DNA from 3 places in the Pseudomonas sp. NPDC090755 genome. Region 1 is predicted to be linked to each of the others. Evidence: riboswitches for the same ligand, from Rfam matches in the RefSeq annotation. Region 1 holds a riboswitch; each other region holds the start of a gene.

Region 1 (7,598 bases):
AGGATCGAGCGCAGGCCTGCTGCTGGTGCTCGCCCCCCTCACTGCCGCCCCGCTGCTCAAGGGCCTGAGCGCAATCGAGGCCCCCCTCGCGGTCGAGGGCCTCTGTGTGCAACGACCATGAGCAAGATCAGTGTGTCCTCTCCCAGCAACATTGCCTTGATCAAGTATTGGGGCATGAGCGACGCCAAACGCACACTGCCCGCCAACAGGTCGCTGTCGATGACCCTGAGCCGCTGTGTCAGCCTCTGCACCCTGGAAACCCTGGGCGATTCGAGCCCTGACGAAATCTACTGGTGCGGTGCAGACGGCATACTCGAACCCGCTGACCCAATCATGCGCCTGGGCATCGAGCAGCATGTGCGACGACTTCGACAGTGCAGTGATTTCTGGCAACCGCTGCGTATCGCGACCACCAACACCTTTCCAACCAGCGCGGGGATCGCCTCCTCCGCTTCGGGGTTCTCTGCGTTGGCATTGGCGTTTGCCTCGCTGTCCGGTCAGCTACCGTCAACCGACCGGCTCAGCGGGCTGGCGCGCCTTTCCGGCTCAGGATCCGCGGCCCGATCGGTACTCGGCGGTTTCGTCACATGGCCCGGTGATGCCGACGATCCACAGAGCGCGGCCCGGCAACTGGCATCCGCCGCTCATTGGCCACTGCACGACATCATTGCGGTAGTCGACGGCTCAGCGAAAACAACCAGCTCGAGGATCGGTCATCAGCGCGCCGTGAGCAGCCCTTTCTACCAGAGGCGCCAGCAACTGCTGGTGGAACGCTTCAGAAACCTCCAGCACGCCATCCTGGCCCGTGATTTTGCGCGTGTTGCCGACATTGTCGAGTGCGAGGCCATCGAGCTTCACCTGATCGCCATGTCATCCGTCCCGCCGCTGTTCTATTGGCAACCGGCAACCCTCTCGGTGTTCTACCGGGTTCAACAACTTCGACGTGACGGCCTCGATGCCTGTACGACCTTCGATGCCGGCCCGAACGCCCATGTGCTCTGCACGCCCGAGCATTATCCCGAGGTCCTTGCGGCAATTAGGGAGCTCGATGGCGTGCAACACATCATCCAGGATCGGATCGGCGAAGGCCCGCAGGTACTGACCCAGGCGCTTTTCTGACCCCTGGGCCTGCGCCGCAACATTCTCCCAAGTCGTTGACTGCAAAGACATTCGGTGGTCAGATGCGCGCCAGTTTCAGGTGTCCTGCGCCGCCGTGCGCAGGGTGAAACGGGAAGCCGGTGCGTCACATCAAGTGATCAGTCCGGCGCTGCCCCCGCAACGGTAAGCGAGCGAAGCCTTCGAAACACCACTGTGCCGCGGCATGGGAAGGTGAAGGCCTTCACGACCCTCGCAAGCCCGGAGACCGGCCTGAAGCTTCGTTTGGCAACCCCGCGGTGGGCGGGCGCAGGCCGGTTTGCGCTCGCCTGTGCGCGCGCGATTCCTCCATGCGTTGTTCCCTCCGGGATTCATTTCTTCCTGTTCAATGTGGAACGACATGTCCCGTAACTCCAAGCTTCACACCCTGGCAGCCAATGCCCTGGCGCCTTGCCTTGCATTGTCCCTGCCGACCTTCGCCCAAGACAGCGAGCCGACGCCCCTGGCCCTGCCCTCGACGGCCATCACCAGCAGCAGCGACACCTCGCCGATCAACCTGGCCACGCCCCTGCCGGCCGGCTCGCGCCTGAACCTCAGCGCCCTGGACACCCCGGCCAGTACCAGCAGCCTCAGCGCCGAGGTCATCGAAGGCCGCAACAACCTCACCGTGCAGGACGCCGTCAGCCGCTCGCCGGGCATTACCTCGATCGCCACGCCGGGCAACGGCAACACCGCCCTGTCGGCACGCGGCTTTACCGGACACGACTCGGTGATGACCCTGTTCGACGGCTCGCGGATGTACACCGGCGCCGGCACCCAGACCTTCCCGGTGGACCCGTGGATGGTCGAGCGCATCGACATCATCCGGGGACCGGCCTCGGTGCTCTACGGCGAAGGCGCCACCGGTGCGGTGGTCAACGTGATCCCGAAAAAGCCCTTCGCCGGCGAGATCAGCAACCACCTGCGCCTGGGCTACGGCAGCTACGATCGCCAGCAACTGGGCCTGGACAGCGGCGGTTCGCTGAGCGAGCGACTGAGCTACCGGCTGACCCTCGACCGCCAGCAAGGCAACGGCTGGGTTGACCGCGGCGACTCGCAGAACCTGGCCATGAGCGCCGCCCTGCGCTTCGATGCCAGCGACACGTTGAGCTTCACCCTGGCCCACGAACGCGGCGATGCCGAGCCGATGAACTACTTCGGCACGCCCTTGATCGACGGCCATTACCGCGACAGCGTGCGCAAGAAGAACTACAACGTGCGCAACGACGTGCAGCGCTACCACGACGAGTGGACGCGCCTGACCAGCGACTGGACCCTGAGCGATTCGCTCAGCGCCAGCAACCAGCTCTACTACATCAAGAGCCGCCGCCACTGGCGCAATGCCGAGGATTACACCTGGGACCCTGGGCAGGGCCTGCTCGAACGCGGCAGCTATCTTGAGATCAAGCACCACCAGGAACAGCTCGGCGACCGCCAGAGCTTCACCTTCGACCACTCGCTGTTCGGCCTTGCCAGCAAGACCGTGGTGGGTGCCGAGTACAACCGCATCCGCTTTGGCATCGACAGCAACTCGCCCTACACCGACATCGGTGGCGACTTCGTCGACCCGTGGAACCCGGCGCCTGGCGACTTCCACAGCCAGGACCCGACCCGCCCGCAAACCCACAGCACCACCCGTACCTTCGCCCTGTTCGCCGAGAACCGCACACAGCTGTCGCAGCGCTGGTCACTGGTGACCGGCATCCGCCGCGATCAGAACCACATCGACCGCACCGACCTGATCAATGACTCCCGCACCGACCGCAGCCTCGGCGGCGGCAACTGGCGCGCCGGGCTGGTGTTCGCGGTCACCGACGAGCTGTCGTTGTACGGCCAGTATTCCACCAGCGAAGACGGCGTCAGCGACCTGATCACCCTCAGCCCCGCCCAGCAGAATTTCGACCTGACCGAAGCGAAGCAGACCGAGTTCGGCCTCAAGCAGCTGTTCTGGGAGGGTCGTGGCGAATGGACCCTGGCGGCCTATCACATCGTCAAGAAGAAACTGCTGGTCGACAACCCCGTCACCCACCAGAAGGAGCAGGCCGGGCAACAGACCTCCGACGGCCTGGAAGCGACCCTGGAACTGGCCCTGGCCAACCAGTGGCAGGTCTCGGCCAACGCCTCGGTGGTGCGTGCCAGATACGACGACTTCGAGCAGACGGTGGGTGGTGAGTCGGTCTCCCGCGCCGGCAACCGGCCGAGCAACGTGCCACGGCGCACCGCCAACCTGTGGGTGAACAAGGGCCTGGGCCATGGCCTGGAGGCCGGCATGGGCCTGCGTTATGTCGATGAGCGTTATGCCGACACGGCCAATACCCAGACAGTGCCGGGCTTTACCGTGGTCGACGCCAACCTGGGCTGGCAGGTGCTACCTGATGTGCGGTTGGGGTTGCAGTTGAACAACCTGCTGGATCGCCGATATGCAGCGACGGCGCACAGTGGCGAGCAGTGGATCATGGGCGAGCCGCGGTCGTATCTTGCGACGCTGGATTACAGCTTCTGAAGTGATTGAGGGCTGCGTTGCAGTCATCGCCGGCGATGCCGGCTCCCACAGGATGGCGGCGTTTCTGTGGGAGCTGGCATCGCCAGCGATGAGGTCAGCCCAGATCCGGCAGACTGTACCGTTCGGCAAAGTACTGCCGGAAAAACTCCACCGCCACCCGCACCTTGGCCGAACTCGCCAGCGGCGAGGTGTACACCGCCCAGATATCCGCCGGCTGGTGATAGTCGCCCAGCACCTGGACCAGGCGCCCGTCTGCCAGGCTGTCGTGCACATCCCACCACGAGCGCAGCAAGATCCCGCGCCCATCCAGGCACCACTGGTGCGCCACTTCGCCGTGGTTGCTCGACAGGCTGCCGGTGACCCGCACGCTTTCCTCCCCCGCCGGGCCTTCCAGTTGCCAGACGCCGAAGGGGTGGTCGCGCTCCTTGATCACCAGGCAATCATGGCTGGCCAGGTCCGCCAGTACCTTGGGCGTGCCGCGCCGGGCCAGGTAGGCCGGCGCGGCGCACAGCACCCGGCGGTTGCGGGCCAGCGGCTTGGCGATCAGGTTCGAGGCGATGATGTTGCCCACGCGGATATCGAGGTCGACCCCTTCCTCGATCAGGTCCACCAGCCGGTCATGCACGTCCAGGCGAATATCCAGGCGCGGATACCGCTCGGCCAGCTCCGACAGCGCCGGGGCAACGAAGCGCCGCCCCAGCCCCAGGCTGCTGGCGATGCGCAGCTGCCCGGCCGGCTCGCGGTGCTGGGCGCTGATGTCGTCGCCCATGCGCTGCACCGCATCGAAGATCTGCTGGGCCCACTGATAGACCCGCTCGCCCTCCTCGCTCACCGTCACCCGTCGGGTGGTGCGGTGCAGCAGGCGCACGTCGAGGGTTTCTTCGAGCACGCGGATGCGCTTGCTGATAAAGGCCGCCGACATGCCCAGCTCGTCGGCCACGGCAGCGAAGCTGGCGCGCTTGGCCACCTGGATAAAGATATTGAGGTCGTCGAGGCTCGGTAGATTATTCACGGTTCGTGCACTAAGAATCTATGAATGGCGAGATTATCTCTGAATCAAGCCCTTATAGCATGGTCCGCACCTGTTCCCTAGACAACGAGTGCGCCCCCATGAGCAAGACTTTCAGAATCGCCGCCATCCCCGGAGACGGTATCGGCAACGAAGTGCTTCCCGAAGGTATCCGCGTGGTCGAGGCCGCCGCGCGCAAACATGGCCTGGACATCAGCTTCGAATTCTTCGAGTGGGCCAGCTGCGACTACTACCTGGCCCACGGCAAGATGATGCCCGACGACTGGTTCGAGCAGCTCAAGGACTTCGACGCCCTGTATTTCGGCGCGGTCGGCTGGCCGGACAAGGTCCCGGACCACATCTCCCTGTGGGGCTCGCTGCTCAAGTTCCGCCGCGACTTCGACCAGTACGTGAACATCCGCCCGGTACGCCTGTTCCCCGGCGTGCCATGCCCGCTGGCCGGCCGCGAGCCGGGCGACATCGACTTCGTGGTGATCCGCGAGAACACCGAAGGCGAATACTCGTCCCTGGGCGGGCGCATGTTCGAAGGCACCGATAACGAGTTCGTCCTGCAGGAGTCGGTATTCACCCGTCGTGGTGTCGACCGCATCCTCAAGTACGCCTTCGACGTGGCCCAGACCCGTGAGCGCAAGCACGTGACCTCGGCGACCAAGTCCAACGGCATGGCCGTGAGCATGCCCTACTGGGACGAGCGCACCGCCGCCATGGCTGCCAATTATCCGGAAATCAGCTGGGACAAGCAGCACATTGATATCCTCTGCGCCCGCTTCGTGCTGCAGCCGGACCGCTTCGACGTGGTGGTGGCCTCCAACCTGTTCGGCGACATCCTCTCGGACCTGGGCCCTGCCTGCGCCGGCACCATCGGCATCGCGCCGTCGGCCAACCTCAACCCGGAGCGCAAGTTCCCGTCGCTGTTCGAACCGGTCCACGGCTCGGCCCCGGACATCTACGGCAAGAACATCGCCAACCCGATCGCCATGATCTGGTCCGGCGCGCTGATGCTCGACTTCCTCGGCGACGACGGCGCCGACCCACGCTACCGCGCCGCCCACGACGACATCCTCAAGGCCATCGAGCAAGTCATCGCCGCAGGGCAGACCACCCGCGACATGGGTGGCCAGCAGTCCACCCAGCAAGTCGGCCAGGCGATCACCGCCCTGATCGAAGGTTGATGCCACGGGGCCGATTATCAGAATTGTCTGACAAATCGGCCCCGTCCCTCTTGCGAGCGGGTTGGATTGTATGCAAAATCTGTTAACCCAAAGATTCACGTTAACTAAAAGTTAACAGCCAAGGAAGGAGCAGTACCGCAACACCCCGGTTTGCCTGCCGGGTATAGATAAGTACGCCAACGTCCAGGAGACGATGATGTCGCACAAGAATAAAAAGATTGATGTGTTCCTGATCACCGTGAGCCTGATAGCCGTGCTGCTCACCGTGATCGGCCTTGCAGTGTTCCCGGCCCAGGCCGAAAACGCGGCCAACCAGTTGTTCGAACTGTCCACCCGTACCTTCGGCACCAGCGTCCAGGTGCTGGTGTTCGGCAGCTCCCTGGCCGTGCTGTACCTGGCATTGAGCAAATACGGCAACATCCGCCTGGGCAGTGGCAAACCCGAATACGCCACCGCCACCTGGGTGTTCATGTTCATCTGCGCCGGCATGGGTTCCTCGACCCTCTACTGGGGCGTGATGGAATGGGCCTACTACTACCAGACCCCGGGCCTGAACATCGCCGCCGCCACCCCCAAGGCGCTCGAGTACAGCGTCGGCTACTCGTTCTTCCACTGGGGCGTCAGCGCCTGGTCGATCTATGCCCTGGCTTCGCTGGCCATGGCCTACCACTTCCATGTCCGCAAGAAGAGCGGCCTGAACCTGGCTTCGATCGTCGAAGCGGTCACCGGCTTCAAGGCCACCGGCCCGGTTGGCCGTACGGTCGACTTGATCTTCCTGCTGACCATGATGGGCGCCCTGACCGTTTCCCTGGCCCTCACCGCCTCGACCCTGACCCGCGGCCTGCATGACCTGACCGGTACACCCGACACCTTCACCGTGCAACTGATGGTGATTGGCGCGGTGGCGATCATGTTCTCGCTCAGCTCCTACATCGGCATCGATGGCGGCCTGCAGCGCCTGAGCAAGATGGTCTGCATCGGCGCGCTGGTGTTTGCCGCCGTGGTACTGCTGGTCGGTCCGACCCAGTTCACCATCAACAACACCGCCAACTCCATTGGCCTGATGATCCAGAACTACGTGCACATGAGCCTGTTCACCGACCCGGCCGGCGACGGTGCCTTCACCCGCAACTGGACGGTGTTCTACTGGCTGTGGTGGGTTTCCTACGCACCGGGCGTGGCCATGTTCGTGACCCGCGTGTCGCGTGGCCGCCAGATCAAGGAAGTGGTGTTCGCCCTGCTGATGGGCGGCAGCTTCGGGTGCTGGTTCTTCTTCGGCGCCCTGGAAAGCTACAGCATGCACCAGTTCATCACCGGCGCGGTCGATGTGCCGAAGATGCTCAGCGAGCAAGGCGGCGAATCGGCGGTGACCCACCTGCTGCTGGCCCTGCCATGGGGTCAGGTGTTCCTTGGCGTGTACCTGTTCATCATGGCGATCTTCTGCGCCTCGCACATGGATGCCGCGGCCTATGCCGTCGCCGCCACCAGCACCCGCAATCTGAGTGAAGGCGACGACCCGACGCCGACCCACCGCCTGTTCTGGTGCGTGGTGCTGACCCTGGTGCCGCTGGCCATGCTGTTCGCCAAGGCCTCGCTGTCGACCATGAAAACCGCCGTGGTGCTGACCGCCATTCCGTTCATGGTGATCCTGCTGGTGAAGATCTACGGCTTCTTCAAATGGATGCTGCAGGATTACGGCCAGGTGCCGGCCTACAAGATCGAGGAAGAAGCGGCGCGACTGGCCGGGGAAGAACCGCAA
Region 2 (7,598 bases), on a different contig from region 1:
GAAATCCAGACGCCGGCGAATGATCTGCCCGCGCGCCTCGGGGGCCGGTTGCCCGTGCAGGGCGACGTTGAGGCCGAAGCGATCGAGCAACTGCGGACGCAGTTCGCCCTCTTCCGGGTTCATGGTGCCGATCAGCACGAAACGCGCACTGTGACGATGAGAGATACCGTCACGTTCGACCCGGTTGGTACCACTGGCGGCTACATCCAGTAGCAGGTCGACCAGGTGATCGGCCAACAGGTTGACTTCATCGACATACAGCACGCCGCCGTCGGCCTTGGCCAGCACCCCCGGCGAAAACTGCGCCTTGCCCTGCCCCAGCGCGGCATCCAGGTCCAGGGTGCCGACCAGGCGTTCCTCGCTGGCGCCCAGTGGCAAGGTCACGAACGGCCCGTCGCCCAACAGGTCGGCCAGGCCCCGGGCCAGGGTGCTCTTGGCCATCCCGCGCGGGCCTTCGATCAACACGCCGCCGATCTTCGGATCGATGGCTGTCAGGCACAGGGCCAGCTTCAGCTCATCGGCACCGACCACGGCAGACAGGGGAAAATGTGCAGGTTCAGTCATCTCAAGTCTCTTCCTCGCCGTCCAGCAGGTGTTCTTCCAGGGCCTGGCGGTAGCTGCCCGGCTGCTCCCAGAGGCCGCGCTGCTGGGCTTCGAGCAGGCGCTCGGTGATATCGCGCAGGGCCTCGGGGTTGTGCTGGCGGATAAAGTCGCGGGTCGGGCCGTCGAGCACATAGGCGTCGGCCAGCGACTGGTAATGGTGATCGTCGATCAGGTGCGTGGTGGCATCGAAGGCGAACAGGTTGTCGACGGTGGCCGCCAGTTCGAAGGCACCTTTATAGCCATGGCGCTTGACCCCGTCGATCCATTTGGGATTGAGCGCGCGGGCACGGATCACCCGGTTGAGCTCTTCCTTCAAGGTGCGGATACGCGGACGGTCCGGCTGACTGTGGTCGCCGTGGTAGCTGGCGACGGCCTGGCCGCCCAGGCTCTCCACCGCGGCCAGCATGCCGCCCTGGAATTGGTAATAGTCGTTGGAATCGAGCAGATCGTGCTCGTGGTTGTCCTGGTTCTGGATCACCGCCTGCACCTGACCCAGGCGCCGGGCGAAGTCGGCCCGTGCCGGGGTACCCTGGTCGGCCGTACCGTAGGCATAACCGCCGTGGTTGAGGTAGACCTCGGCCAGGTCCTGGCGGTCGTGCCACAGGCGCCCGTCGATGGCGTTCTGCACGCCGGCGCCATAGGCGCCCGGTTTGGCGCCAAAAATCCGCCAGCCGGCCTGGCGTGCGGCCTGCTCGCCGCTCATGCCCTGCTGCTCGAGTTCTGCCCGCTCGCTGCGCACTCGTGCTGCCAGTGGGTTGAGGTCGTCGGGTTCGTCCAGTGCCGCCACCGCTTGCACGGCGGCGTCGAACAATTTGATCAGGTTGCCGAAGGCGTCGCGGAAGAACCCCGACACCCGCAAGGTCACATCCACCCGTGGCCGGTCGAGCAGGCTCAGGGGCAGGATCTCGAAGTCATCGACCCGCTGGCTGCCGCTGGCCCACACCGGACGCACGCCGAGCAGCGCCATGGCCTGGGCGATATCGTCGCCGCCGGTGCGCATGGTCGCCGTGCCCCACACCGACAGGCCCAACTGACGCAGGTGATCGCCATGCTCCTGCAGATGGCGTTCGAGAATCAGGTTGGCCGAGGCGAAACCGATGCGCCAGGCGGTGGTGGTCGGCAGGTTGCGCACGTCGACGGTATAGAAGTTGCGCCCGGTCGGCAGCACGTCCAGCCGCCCACGGCTGGGCGCGCCGCTGGGACCGGCCGGTACGAAGCGCCCTTGCAAGGCGGCCAGCAGCCCTTGCAGCTCGGCGGGGCCGCAGGCGTCCAGTTGAGGCGCAACGGTGTCGACCAGGGCTTGCAACACGGCACGCACCTCGCCCCATGGCTCATCCTGTGGCACTTGCGCCACACCGGCCAGGCTCTGCTCGATCAGCATCAAGGCCAACGCTTCCAGGCGCTCGCGCGTGTCGCCCGCGGTGCGCCAGCGATCGTTGCCAAGCGCCTGCAACTGCGCTGGACGCGGCCCCTCCCAAGGCTGGCCGAGGTCGCAGTCCAGCGGATCGAAGCCCAGCGCCAAAGCCTTGCCCAGTGCCCGCAGCAGGCTGGCATTGGCGCCACGGCCATCGCCACGGGCCACCCGCAGCAAAGCAAGCAAGGTATCGCTGCGCAGGCGGCCGGCCGGCGACTCGCCGAACACATGCAGGCCGTCACGGATCTGCGACTCCTTGAGGTCGCACAGGTAGGTGTCCAGGCGCGGCAACCACACAGCAGCATCATCGAGCTCGCCTTCGAGCTGCAACTCGCGGTCGATATGGTTGCTGCGCACCAGTTCAAGAATGTCGCGTTGCAGCTCGGCGGCCCGGCGCGGGTCGAGCAACTGGGCCTCGTAGTACTCGTCGGCCAGCGCCTCCAGGTGACGCAGCGGGCCGTAGGTTTCGGCACGGGTCAGCGGCGGCATCAGGTGATCGATGATCACCGCCTGGGTGCGGCGCTTGGCCTGGGCACCCTCGCCCGGGTCGTTGACGATAAAGGGGTAGATGTTCGGCAGCGGCCCGAGCAAGGCATCGGGCCAGCAACTGTCGGACAGACCCACGCCCTTGCCCGGCAGCCACTCAAGGTTGCCGTGCTTGCCAACGTGGATCAGCGCATCGGCGGCAAAGCCGTGACGCAGCCAGAAGTAGAACGCCAGGTAACCATGCGGCGGCACCAGGTCGGGGTCGTGGTAGACCGCGCTCTGGTCCAACTGATAGCCCCGTGCCGGCTGGATACCGACGAAGGTCAGGCCAAAGCGCAGGCCGGCGACCATCATCCGACCGTTGCGGAACATCGGGTCTTGCTGCGGTTCGCCCCAGCGCTGGCGTACCGCCTCCTGATTAGCCTCTGGCAAGGCGGCGAACGCCGTCAGGTAATCGTCCAGGGCCATACTTTGCAGGCAAGGGCGCTGGTCGAGGCTGTCGAGGTCGTTGCTCACGCCGCCCAGCAGCGCCTGGATCAGCGCCGTGCCGCTGTCGGGCAGGTCTGCCAGCGGATAGTCCTGGGCCTGCAAGGCACGCAGGATGTTCAGCGCCGCTGCCGGGGTGTCCAGGCCCACGCCGTTGCCGATGCGCCCGTCGCGGGTCGGGTAGTTGGCCAGTACCAGGGCCACGCGCTTGTCGCGGTTGGGCAACTGCGCCAGTGCACACCAGCGCCGGGCCAGTTCGGCGACAAAGTCCATGCGCTCGGGGTGGGGCCGGTAGCAGACCACATCCGACTGGCTGCGTTCGCTGCGCCAGGCCAGGTCCTTGAAGCTGATCGGCCGGGTGATGATGCGCCCGTCCAGCTCCGGGAGGACGATATGCATGGCCAGGTCACGGGCACCCAGGCCCTGCTCGCTGGCCTGCCAGCCAGGTTCGTTGTCCTGGGCGCAGATGGCCTGCAGCACCGGAATGTCCCGGCGAAACGGTCGCAGGTGGGGCTGTTCCGGGCTCGACTGGGCAAAGCCTGTGGTGTTGATGATCAGCGCGGCGTCGACCTGCTCCAGCCAGTCTTCGACCTGGGCCAGGCAGCCGGCCTCCTTGAGGCTGGCCACGGCAATCGGCAAGGGGTTGAGCCCGGCCTGTTGCAGGCGCTGGCAAAAGGTATCGACAAAGGCGGTGTTGGCCGCCTGCAGGTGCGAGCGGTAGAACAGGATGGGCACCACCGGCTGTTCGACCTGCCACTGGCCGAACCAGTCCTGCAGTTCGGCAGCGGCCTTGTTGGGGTGATAAACCGCCGTGCGTGGCAATTGCTGCGGTTCAGCCCAGGGGTAGTCGCGCCCGAGCCAGAGGCTGGCCAGGCAGTTGAACAGGTTCAGGGCGTTGGCCTTGCCACCCTGGCGCAAAAAGTGCCAGAGCCGTTCGGCCTGCTCGGCCGGTACGTTGCCAAGGCCAGTCAGCTCCGGGTCCGGGTGGTCGTCGCCAGGGACCAGGATCAGCTTCACGCCACGGTTGGCCAGCTCCAGTAGTTGCTCGACACCGTAGCGCCAGTAGCCCACCCCGCCATGCAGCGACACCAGGATGACCTTGGCATGGCGCAGCACCTCGTCGACATAAAGGTCGACCGAGGCGTGGTTCTGCACCTGCATAGGGTTGGCCAGGCGCAGGCTGGGATAATCCTCGGGCAACTGCCGGGCGGTTTCGGCCAGCAGTGCCAGGTGCGAGTCACCGCTGCAGAGAATCACCAGCTCGGCCGGGGTCTGGCCGAGGTCGGCAATGCTGTCGTCCGGTACGAAACCACCGGGCTGGGTCCGCAGCAGGTGCATGGATCAGGCGCCCAGGGCGGCGCGCAGGCTCGCTTCCAGCTGTGCAGCATCCAGTTCCTGGCCGATCAGCACCAGGCGCGTGGTACGCGGCTCTTCGCTGCGCCAGGCGCGATCGAAATGCTTGTCGAAACGGGTACCCACGCCCTGGATCAGCAGGCGCATCGGCTTACCGGGCACGGCGGCGAAGCCCTTGACCCGCAGGATGCCGTGCCGCACCACCAACTGGGTCAGGGCGTCGAGCAGCAGGCTCTCATCGGCCTCGGGCAGCTCGATGGAAATCGAGTCGAAGGCGTCATGGTCATGATCGTCATGGTCGTCGCCGTCATGGTGTGAATCATGATGGGTGCGGCGGCCATCGATGTGCACTTCGGACTCGGCGCCCAGGCCCAGCAGCACGTCCAGTGGCAGGCGGCCATTGCTGGCTTCGATCACCTTGACCGCCGGCGGCAGTTCTTCCTGCACCTCGGCGCGGACCTTGGCCAGGTCGGCGGCGGCGATCAGGTCGGCCTTGTTCAACACCACCAGGTCGGCGCTGGCCAGCTGGTCGGCGAACAGCTCGTGCAGGGGCGACTCGTGGTCCAGGTTCGGATCGAGCTTGCGCTGGGCATCGACCTGGTCCGGGTAGGCGGCGAAGGTGCCGGCGGCCACCGCCGGGCTGTCGACCACGGTGATCACCGCGTCGACGGTGCAGGCATTGCGGATTTCCGGCCACTGGAAGGCCTGGACCAGGGGCTTGGGCAGGGCCAGGCCGCTGGTTTCGATGAGGATGTGATCCAGGTCGCCACGGCGGGCCACCAGCTCGCGCATCACCGGGAAGAACTCTTCCTGCACGGTGCAGCACAGGCAGCCGTTGGCCAGTTCATAAACCCGGCCGCTGGCCTCTTCCTCGGTGCAGCCGATGCTGCACTGCTTGAGGATCTCGCCATCGATGCCCAGCTCACCGAACTCGTTGACGATCACCGCGATGCGCCGCCCCTGGGCGTTGTCGAGCATGTGCCGCAGCAGCGTGGTCTTGCCCGAGCCGAGGAAGCCGGTAACGATGGTGACGGGGAGTTTGGCCAGTGTTTTCATGTCGATGCCCTTGGCAGGATGGCGGGCATGCGCGACGAGAGCCGCAGGTACGTTTACCTGGGCGCGTTCGCCACCGGATCACCCCGCCCGGTTTAATGTCGGAAACTGTTCGAGGCAGGTCTCCTGGCTTGCACTGCACCGGCCGATGGGCCGGTCGAACGACGCCTTCCCGCAGCGATGCAGTGGCTGTGTCGAACGCTTCAATGCTTACAGTTGCGGGGGCAGCCGCGGCTTTTACCGCGTTCCCGTCTTAGCTTCGGCCGCTGCCGAAGAACCTCGAAGCGGCTAGGCTACGCAGTGCCCGGTGAGCGGTCAACTGCTGTCACGATTGACGCCCGGTCGCCCCCGTGATTTGCTAATGCCATTCGTTTGGGTGCCCTTGACTGGGTGAAACGGGAAACCGGTGCGTCAGTGCCTGTCGATCGACAGGCCCGACAAGTCCGGTGCTGCCCCCGCAACGGTAAGCGAGAAAAGCGTCAGAACCACTGTGCCCGTAGTCCGGCATGGGAAGGTGACGCCTGTGGCCCGGCTATCAGCCTGCCCTCGCCAGCCCGGAGACCGGCCCAATTCCGATTCTGACAAACCCGCGGTGGGCGGGCGCTGTTGATCCCCTGGACGGTCCTCGTGCAGGGGATTGTTGCGCTTGCCTGTTGCCCGACAACACCCAGAGGAAAGCGCCATGCGTACCAGTACCGCCAGTCATTCCGCCGTTACCCCGTCCAGCCTCAGCCAGCGCCTGCGGGTTGCCGTCGGTGCCTCGCTGCTGGGCCTGTGCCTGGTGTATTTCGCCGGCTTCTCGCATATCGAAGCGGTCCACAATGCCGCCCACGACACCCGTCACAGCGCCGCCTTCCCTTGCCACTGAGTAGCCATCGATGATCAAGCGTATCGCTCGCACCGCAGGCTTTGCCGGCCTGCTGGCCGCCCTGCTGCTGACCCTGCTGCAGAGTTTCTGGGTCGCGCCGCTGATTCTTCAGGCAGAAACCTATGAAAGCGCCGCACCGGCCGTCGAAGCCCACGAGCACGCGCCCGGGGTTGCCGCCGACCATCACCACGACAGCGAAGCCTGGGCACCGGAAGATGGCTGGCAGCGCGTGCTGTCGACCACCGGTGGCAACCTGGTGGTGGCGGTCGGTTTTGCCCTGATCCTGGCCGCGCTCTACACCCTGCGTGCGCCAAAGACCGTGCTCAGCGGCGCGCTCTGGGGCCTGGGCGGCTTTGCCGTATTCTGCCTGGCGCCGACCCTGGGCCTGCCGCCCGAACTGCCGGGCACCGCCGCAGCCGACCTGGCCCAGCGCCAGACCTGGTGGGTAGGTACCGCTGCCGCCACCGCCGTGGGACTGGCCCTGATCGCGTTTGCCCGCAACTGGCTGTTCAAGGTCGTGGGTGCGGTACTGCTGGTGATTCCCCATGTGATTGGCGCACCGCAACCTGAAGTGCACGAAATGCTTGCTCCAGAAGCACTGGAAGCCGAGTTCAAGGTCGCCTCCCTGCTGACCAACGCCGCGTTCTGGCTGGCCCTGGGCCTGCTCAGCGCCTGGCTGTACCGTCGCTCGGAACAGGCCTGATCACCATGCAGGTGTACGTCGGCCTGGGTTGCCGACGGGGTTGCCCGGCCGACACGCTGGGCAGCCTGCTGGACCAGACCCTCAAGGCCCACGGTTTGCCCCTGGACGCCGTCGCGGGCCTGGCCAGCATCGACCTCAAGCAGGATGAACCCGGGCTGGAGCAACTGGCCCGGCACCTCAAGGTACCGTTGCTGTTCTTCAGCGCTGCACACCTGGCGGCCTTCGAGCAGCGCCTGAGCCATCGCTCAGCGGTCGCCTACCAACACAGCGGTTGCTACGGCGTTGCCGAAAGCGCGGCGCTGGCCCTGGCCGAGCACTTCGCAGGCACGGCGCAGCTGTGCGTCACCCGTACCCTGCTGGCCGACGCCAGCCTGGCATTGGCCAGCGCCCCAGGCGTTGGCGGATAATCCGCGCTTTCTTCCCAAGGACCTCGCATGACCGTCTATTTCATCGGCGCCGGCCCCGGCGATCCCGAGTTGATCACCGTCAAGGGCCAGCGCCTGATCCATCGCTGCCCGGTGATCATCTATGCCGGCTCCCTGGTACCGGCTGCCGTACTCGAAGGGCACAGCGCCCGGACCGTCATCAACAGCGCCGAACTGCACCTGGCGCAGATCATCGAGGCCATCAAG
Region 3 (7,598 bases), on a different contig from region 1:
CAGCGAAGGTACCAGCCTGGTCGGCGACGGCCAGGGCAGTGCCGAACCACTGCGCCGCGCTGCCCGGCACCGTGGCTTGCCGCTGCGCCTGCCGTTGGCCGACCTTGATGAGCAACTGGTGGCGACGGCGAAGCATCTGGAAGGTTCGGATCCGGCGCCCTTGCGCAGCGCTTCCGAGCGCTATGGTGCCGATGCGTTGCTGGCCGTGCATGCCAGCGAGGTCGATGGCAAGTGGCAGGGGGTCTGGCGCCTGTGGCTGGGTAACCAGCGCGAGCAGGGCAAAGTCGAGGCTGCCGACCAGGCGGCCCTGGCCGATGCCGTGATGCTGGCGGTCAGCACCCGCCTGGCGCCACGTTTTGTCGCCCGTCCTGGGGCCAGCAGTGAAATGCAGGTGCAGGTCCAGGGCATGACCCTGGTGCGCTATGCCGAGCTGGGCAGGGTGCTGGAACCCTATGGCGCGCGCTTGAACCGGGTCCAGGGCGATACCATGACCTGGCAACTGACCGGTAACCCGGATCAACTGCGGGCCCAGTTGGGCCTGGCCAAACTGCAGGAGCTGCCCGCCGAACCGCCGGCGCCGCAACCTGTGGTCGACCCGGCCAATCCGGGCGCCACACAGACTGCTGCTGCAAAACCCTTCAACGGGCTGCGTTTTCGTTGGTAAACCCTGACCTGGCCTGGAGCCGTTCATGACTGATATGCGTCGCTGGGTGTGGCTCGGCGTGGTGCTGCTGTGCGCCGCGCTGCTGTACTGGCTACACCCGATCCTTTCACCGTTTCTGGTCGGCATCCTGCTGGCCTACCTGGCCGATCCGCTGGTCGACCGCCTTGAGCGTGCCGGCTTGTCCCGCACGTGGGGCGTGGTGCTGGTATTCACCCTGTTCACCTTGCTGCTGACCCTGTTGCTGCTGGTCCTGGTGCCGATGCTGGCCAGGCAGCTGGTCCGGCTGTACGAGGTGGCACCGCAGATGCTCGACTGGCTGCAGCACGACGCCTTGCCCTGGGTGCAAACGCGCCTTGGCCTGGCCGAAGGGTTCTGGAAGTTCGACAAGATCAAGGCAGCCATCAGTGCCCATATGGGCCAGACCACCGACATCGTCGGGGTCATCCTGTCCCAGGCCACGGCGTCCGGGCTGGCGCTGCTGGGCTGGCTGGCCAACCTGGTGCTGATCCCGGTGGTGAGCTTCTACCTGCTGCGTGACTGGGACCTGATGATGGCCAAGATCCGCAGCCTGCTGCCGCGCCAGCGCGAGGCGCGGGTGGTGGCCCTGGCCGGTGAGTGCCACGAAGTGCTCGGCGCCTTTGTCCGTGGCCAGTTGCTGGTGATGCTGGCCCTGGGGGTGATCTATGCCTCCGGCCTGATGCTGGTCGGCCTGGAGCTCGGCTTGCTGATCGGCCTGCTGGCGGGGCTGGCGGCCATCGTGCCTTATATGGGGTTCATCATCGGCATCGGCGCGGCGATGATTGCCGGGCTGTTCCAGTTCGGCGGCGATCCTTACCCGTTGCTCGGTATCGCGGCGGTGTTCATGGTGGGCCAGGCCCTGGAGGGCATGGTCCTGACGCCGCTGCTGGTGGGTGACCGCATCGGCCTGCACCCGGTGGCGGTGATTTTCGCCATCCTGGCCGGCGGTGAGCTGTTCGGCTTCACCGGGGTGCTGCTGGCCTTGCCGGTGGCCGCGGTGATCATGGTACTGCTGCGCCACGTGCATGACCTCTATAAAGAGTCGGGCATCTATGCCGGCGAGATCGACCCGGATCTCTAGGTTAATAGCCAAGTGCTTGCATCGGTTGCCGTCTGCCGATGCAAGCCTTTGATTTTGCTTGTGGTCCACGCCGATTGTGCGACCGGCGCCACGGGTATAAACTTTGCAGACTTTTCACAAAAGGCCCCTTGTGGTTCTTCGGATCCGCCCAGCCAGCATGAAACCGATCCAGTTGCCCCTGGGTGTGCGTCTGCGTGATGACGCCACCTTCATCAACTACTATCCGGGTGCCAACGCCGCCGCATTGGGCTACGTCGAGCGACTCTGCGAAGCCGACGCCGGCTGGACCGAAAGCCTGATCTACCTCTGGGGCAAGCAGGGCGTCGGTCGTACCCACCTCTTGCAGGCCGCCTGCCTGCGCTTCGAGCAACTGGGCGAGCCCGCTGTCTACCTGCCACTGGCGCAACTGCTCGACCGCGGCGTCGAACTGCTGGATAACCTGGAACAGTACGAACTGGTCTGCCTGGACGACCTGCATGTGATTGCCGGAAAGCCAGAGTGGGAAGAGGCCATGTTCCACCTGTTCAACCGCCTGCGTGACAGTGGCCGGCGTCTGCTGCTGGCGGCCTCCAGTTCGCCACGGGAACTGCCGATCAAGCTCGCCGACCTCAAGTCGCGCCTGACCATGGCGCTGATCTTCCAGATGCGTGCGCTGTCGGACGAAGACAAGCTGCGCGCCCTGCAATTGCGCGCCTCGCGTCGTGGCCTGCACCTGACCGACGAGGTCGGGCATTTCATCCTGACCCGTGGCACGCGTAGCATGAGTGCCCTGTTCGACTTGCTCGAGCGCCTCGATCAGGCTTCGTTGCAGGCACAACGCAAGCTCACCATCCCGTTTTTGAAAGAAACTTTAGGCTGGTAAGGCAGGCGCTAGAGCCTCGGCACATAAAAGTCACATTTTTTTCGATTGAATTTGCAAATCGATGCGATAGAAGGCATAGTCTCGCCTTCACTAAATCAAAAGACACGGTCGTGCCCATGCTAAAGCGCTTCGCACCCCTCGTGCCCCTCGCACTTGTGACCCTGCTTTTTGGCTGCGCGGCCCATGGCCCTGTTTCGCAGCAGCAGGTTCAACAACCGGTAGCCACCCAGGCCTCGGCCAAATCCTCCAGCGCATCGCTGTTCGAGGAAGAGCTGGCCACCGAAGTAGATCTTCAGAATTTCGCCAGCAGCAAGCCTTACCAGCTGCCGGCACTGGCCGACAACATCCTCGAGCGTGGCATGTCGCTGATCGGTACCCGTTACCGTTTCGGTGGCACCTCCGAGCAGTCGGGCTTTGATTGCAGCGGTTTCATCGGTTATCTGTTCCGCGAAGAGGCTGGCCTGAAGCTGCCGCGTTCGACCCGCGAAATGATCAACGTGAATGCGCCACTGGTTGCCCGTAACAACCTCAAGCCAGGTGACCTGCTGTTCTTCAGCACCAATGGCCGTGGGCGTGTCAGCCATGCCGGCATCTACCTGGGCGACGATCAGTTCATCCACTCCAGTAGCCGCCGCAGCGGTGGCGTACGCATCGACAAGCTCGGTGACCGCTACTGGAGCAAGACCTTCATCGAAGCCAAACGTGCACTGGCCATGGCACCGACCGAGACCGTTATCTCGCGTAACTGATCATGAGCCTTGCAATCCCACGGCGACGTAGCTGAAAAGCGCGTCGCCGTGCGTGTTTATAGAAAGCGTCTAATCTAATTTCTCAACTATTTTCCGGCTCATCCCCGGGACGGCTTCAGACAGGATGTTCTGACCATGGCGATTCAGGCGCGCTTCGCTCTACTTTCCCTGCTGGCACTGCTCGGTGCCTGCTCAAGCCATGCCCCGAACCCGCCCAAAGTGGTCGAGCCTGTGGTCATGGCGCCTCAGGTTTACTTTTCCCCGGTTGCCGATGATGTCCTGTTTCGGGCTCTGGGACTGGTGGGTACGCCCTATCGCTGGGGTGGCAACACACCGGATTCGGGGTTCGATTGCAGTGGCCTGATCGGTTACGTCTACCGTGACGCAGCGGGCATTTCCTTGCCGCGCTCGACCCGGGAAATGATCGGCATCCGCGCACCGAACATCGAGCGCAATGACCTGCAATCGGGTGATCTGGTGTTCTTTGCCACCAATGGCGGGTCCCAGGTCAGCCATGCCGGGATCTATGTCGGGGAAGGGCGTTTCGTCCACGCGCCGGCCACCGGTGGTACCGTTCGTCTGGATTACCTGGCCAACAGCTACTGGCAGAAAGCCTATCTGAATGCCAAGCGGGTCCTGCCGCCTGCACTGGCGCGTGTTCCCTGAGCCACCTCATCGGTAAGGCTTCGCCTTGCATCGCAGGCTTCGCCGGCTCCCACAGGCAGGTGTAGCCCTGTAGGCGCTGGCGAAGCCTGCGATTGGGGACTTCAGGCCTGCTTGAGCAGCAGGGCGACCCCGGGGTGATACTGCCCGGCTTCGTTGTGCAGCTTGCGGTAGGCGTACGGAAAGTACCAGGCAATGGCGCAGGCGGTGTGTTTCTGCAGGTCGTCGACCAGGTCCTGGAGTTCTTCGGGGCTGGCGTGCTGTCCGGCTTTCCAGGGGCTGGCGAACAGTGCGGCGACTTTCAGCTGGCTTGGCGCTGCGACCAGCCGTGCGGCCTGTGCGGTTTCGGCCAGGGCATTGGCCAGGTCCAGCCTGGCAATCCGTGGCCAGCGCTGGCTGGCCTGCAGGTAGACGGCTTCTTCGCGGCTGGCGATGTACAGGTCGCAGCGACCGTCGCGGTCGCCATCATCACGCTGTTTCTTGCTCTGGTGCTGCGCCAGGGTGACCAGCTCGGCTTGCCAGGCCGCTGCCGACAGCAGGCCGAGGTTGGCCTGGGCGCCGTGCCAGTAGGCGGCTTCGCCATCGCCCAGGACCTGGTTGAAGCGATCGATGCACTCGACCCAGCGTTCCAGCACCGGACGCAGGAATTCCAGACGCGTGTTGTTGATGATCAGGCCTTGCATGCTGCTCTCTCCTTTATCATTGTGATCGAGTACAGCCGGGTTGTGGCTATTTGATATCACTGATGTCAGGGTGACACAAGATGATCAGGTCGCTATTGATCCAGGCCGGTAGGGTGCCTTTCATTGACGCTCCCGGTGCAACCCTCTAACCTTCGCGACTTGTTTCAGGTGCTCTGTGGGCTGTGGCCTGACAGGGTGAAACAGGGAAGCCGGTGGGCGCGCAAAGGCGCGCGAATCCGGCGCTGCCCCCGCAACGGTAGGTGAGTCAAGGCCGCGCATGGCCACTGGGTGTCGACACCCGGGAAGGCGCGCGACCCCGGGTGTCCTTGTCCCCGCTCACAAGCCCGGAGACCGGCCTGTTACAGTCAACGGCATCACGGAGGGTGATGCGCGGTTTCTTCGGCCTCGTGCCGCGGCCCTGCGCGCTTCTCCGTCTGCCTAATCCATTCATCTGTCGCCCATCCTTGGCCACGAAACCTGTACAGCCTCGTGCTGCTACGCTCGTCGTGGATCGGTCGACAGTGGTTTGCGGAGAGCTTCGATGACTGAATCCACCGAGCGTGACGAACGCCACCTGGCCCGTATGCAGCGCAAGAAGGCGGTAATCGACGAGCGTATCGCCAACGCCCCCAACGAATGCGGTCTGCTGCTGGTGCTCAGCGGTAATGGCAAGGGCAAGAGCAGTTCGGCTTTCGGCATGCTGGCCCGGGCCATGGGCCACGGCATGCAGTGCGGCGTGGTGCAGTTCATCAAGGGTCGCAACAGCACCGGTGAAGAGCTGTTCTTCCGCCGTTTTCCCGAGCAGGTGCGTTATCACGTGATGGGCGAGGGCTTCACCTGGGAAACCCAGGACCGCCAGCGCGACATCGCCGCTGCCGAAGCCGCCTGGGCCGTGTCCCGGCAAATGCTGCAGGACCCGGACATCGCCTTCGTGGTGCTCGATGAGCTGAACATCGCCCTCAAGCATGGTTACCTCGACCTAGACCAGGTGCTCAGTGACCTGCAGGCCCGCCCGCCCATGCAGCATGTGATCGTCACCGGCCGCGGTGCCAAGGACGAGATGATCGAATTGGCTGACACGGTCACCGAGATGGGCATGATCAAGCACGCCTTCCAGGCCGGTATCCGTGCCCAGAAGGGCGTCGAGCTATGAGTCAGACCCGGCACTGCCCGGCGGTCCTGATCGCCGCGCCGGCATCGGGGCAGGGCAAGACCACGGTGACCGCCGCCCTGGCGCGCCTGCACCGCAACCAGGGGCGCAAGGTACGGGTGTTCAAGTGTGGCCCGGACTTTCTCGACCCGATGATTCTCGAGCGGGCCAGCGGTGCACCGGTTTACCAGCTGGACCTGTGGATGGTCGGTGAGCAGGAGAGCCGGCGCCTGTTGTGGGAAGCGGCGGGCGAGGCCGACCTGATCCTGATCGAAGGGGTCATGGGCCTGTTCGACGGCACGCCGTCGAGCGCCGACCTGGCGCGTCACTTCGGCGTGCCGGTGCTGGCGGTGATCGATGGCACGGCCATGGCCCAGACCTTCGGCGCCCTGGCACTGGGCCTTGCGCGCTACCAGCCCGACCTGCCGTTTGCCGGGGTGCTGGCCAACCGCGTCGGCACCCTGCGTCATGCCCAGTTGCTCGAAGGCAGCCTGACCGAGGGCCTGCGCTGGTATGGCGGCCTGTCGCGGGAAACCGGCATCGAACTGCCGAGCCGCCACCTGGGCCTGGTCCAGGCCAGTGAACTCAATGACCTGGACCTGCGCCTGGACGCGGCTGCCGACGCCCTGGGCGCCAGCTGTGAATCGTCATTGCCGCCACCGGTGGCGTTCGCGGCGCCGAGTGAGCTGAACACAGCGCCCCTGCTCGACGGCGTGACCATCGCCGTGGCCCGGGATGAAGCCTTTGCCTTCACCTATGGCGCCAACCTCGACTTGCTGCGGGCCATGGGCGCCGAGCTGGTGTTCTTCTCGCCGTTGCATGACACCTGCCTGCCCGTGGCGGACAGCCTGTACCTGCCGGGCGGCTACCCGGAGTTGCACCACCGGGCGCTGGCCGCCAATGCACCGATGCTGAGCGCCATTCGCGCCCACCACCAGGCGGGCAAGCCCTTGCTCGCCGAATGTGGCGGCATGCTCTACCTGCTCGATGCCCTGACCGATGTGGCCGGTGAGCGCGCCGAGCTGCTGGGCCTGCTGCAGGGCGAAGCGGTGATGCAAAAGCGCCTGGCCGCCCTGGCCCTGCAGGCGGTGGAGCTGCCCGAAGGCAACCTGCGCGGGCACACCTATCACCACTCCCTGACCAGTACCGCGCTGGAGCCGATTGCCCGTGGCCAGAGCCCCAATGGCGGCCGTGGTGCCGAGGCGATCTATCGCTGCGGGCGGCTGACGGCGTCCTACGTGCATTTCTATTTCGCCTCCAATCCCCGGGCGTCGGCGGCGCTGTTGGCACCATGAGCGACCAGGCCTTCACCGAAGCCGAACGCGCTGCGGTGTACCGCGCGATCGGCGAGCGCCGCGACATGCGCCATTTCATCCAGGGTGACGTGGCGCCCGAACTGCTCGCGCGTCTGCTGCAAGCTGCGCATCAGGCCCCCAGTGTCGGCCTGATGCAGCCCTGGCGTTTCATCCGGATCACCGACCGCAACCTGCGCCAGCGCATCCAGGGTCTGGTGGAGCAAGAGCGGGTGCGCACTGCCGAGGCACTGGGTGAGCGTTCCGACGAATTCATGCAGCTCAAGGTGGAAGGCATCAACGACTGCGCCGAACTGCTGGTGGCGGCATTGATGGATGACCGCGAGAAACACATTTTCGGTCGCCGGACCTTGCCGGAAATGGACCTGGCATCGCTGTCGTGTGCCATCCAGAACCTCTGGCTGGCGGCCCGCGC

The links. A riboswitch is a leader RNA that binds a small molecule or an ion and turns the genes downstream of it on or off. The one in region 1 is predicted to bind cobalamin.
Region 2: another riboswitch for cobalamin. It lies ahead of ACIQUS_RS12395 (CbtB-domain containing protein); the one in region 1 lies ahead of ACIQUS_RS20980 (TonB-dependent receptor).
Region 3: another riboswitch for cobalamin. It lies ahead of cobO (cob(I)yrinic acid a,c-diamide adenosyltransferase); the one in region 1 lies ahead of ACIQUS_RS20980 (TonB-dependent receptor).

Annotation. Positions count from the first base shown of each region.
Region 1 is NZ_JBIVXC010000016.1:102,197-109,794, reverse strand. Features, by position in the region: gene ACIQUS_RS20990 (mevalonate kinase) at 1-121, shown strand, start outside; gene mvaD (diphosphomevalonate decarboxylase) at 118-1,119, shown strand; cobalamin riboswitch at 1,180-1,387, shown strand; gene ACIQUS_RS20980 (TonB-dependent receptor) at 1,496-3,637, shown strand; gene ACIQUS_RS20975 (LysR substrate-binding domain-containing protein) at 3,732-4,649, opposite strand; gene ACIQUS_RS20970 (tartrate dehydrogenase) at 4,748-5,839, shown strand; gene ACIQUS_RS20965 (BCCT family transporter) at 6,036-7,598, shown strand, end outside.
Region 2 is NZ_JBIVXC010000006.1:248,018-255,615, reverse strand. Features, by position in the region: gene ACIQUS_RS12410 (ATP-binding protein) at 1-564, opposite strand, end outside; gene cobN (cobaltochelatase subunit CobN) at 566-4,327, opposite strand; gene cobW (cobalamin biosynthesis protein CobW) at 4,331-5,398, opposite strand; cobalamin riboswitch at 5,494-5,692, opposite strand; cobalamin riboswitch at 5,753-5,980, shown strand; gene ACIQUS_RS12395 (CbtB-domain containing protein) at 6,078-6,263, shown strand; gene ACIQUS_RS12390 (CbtA family protein) at 6,274-6,966, shown strand; gene ACIQUS_RS12385 (cobalamin biosynthesis protein) at 6,972-7,373, shown strand; gene cobM (precorrin-4 C(11)-methyltransferase) at 7,401-7,598, shown strand, end outside.
Region 3 is NZ_JBIVXC010000019.1:58,356-65,953, forward strand. Features, by position in the region: gene ACIQUS_RS22650 (DUF2066 domain-containing protein) at 1-664, shown strand, start outside; gene ACIQUS_RS22655 (AI-2E family transporter) at 690-1,763, shown strand; gene hda (DnaA regulatory inactivator Hda) at 1,921-2,625, shown strand; gene ACIQUS_RS22665 (C40 family peptidase) at 2,742-3,374, shown strand; gene ACIQUS_RS22670 (C40 family peptidase) at 3,510-4,040, shown strand; gene ACIQUS_RS22675 (hypothetical protein) at 4,142-4,720, opposite strand; cobalamin riboswitch at 4,870-5,095, shown strand; gene cobO (cob(I)yrinic acid a,c-diamide adenosyltransferase) at 5,262-5,873, shown strand; gene ACIQUS_RS22685 (cobyrinate a,c-diamide synthase) at 5,870-7,165, shown strand; gene bluB (5,6-dimethylbenzimidazole synthase) at 7,162-7,598, shown strand, end outside.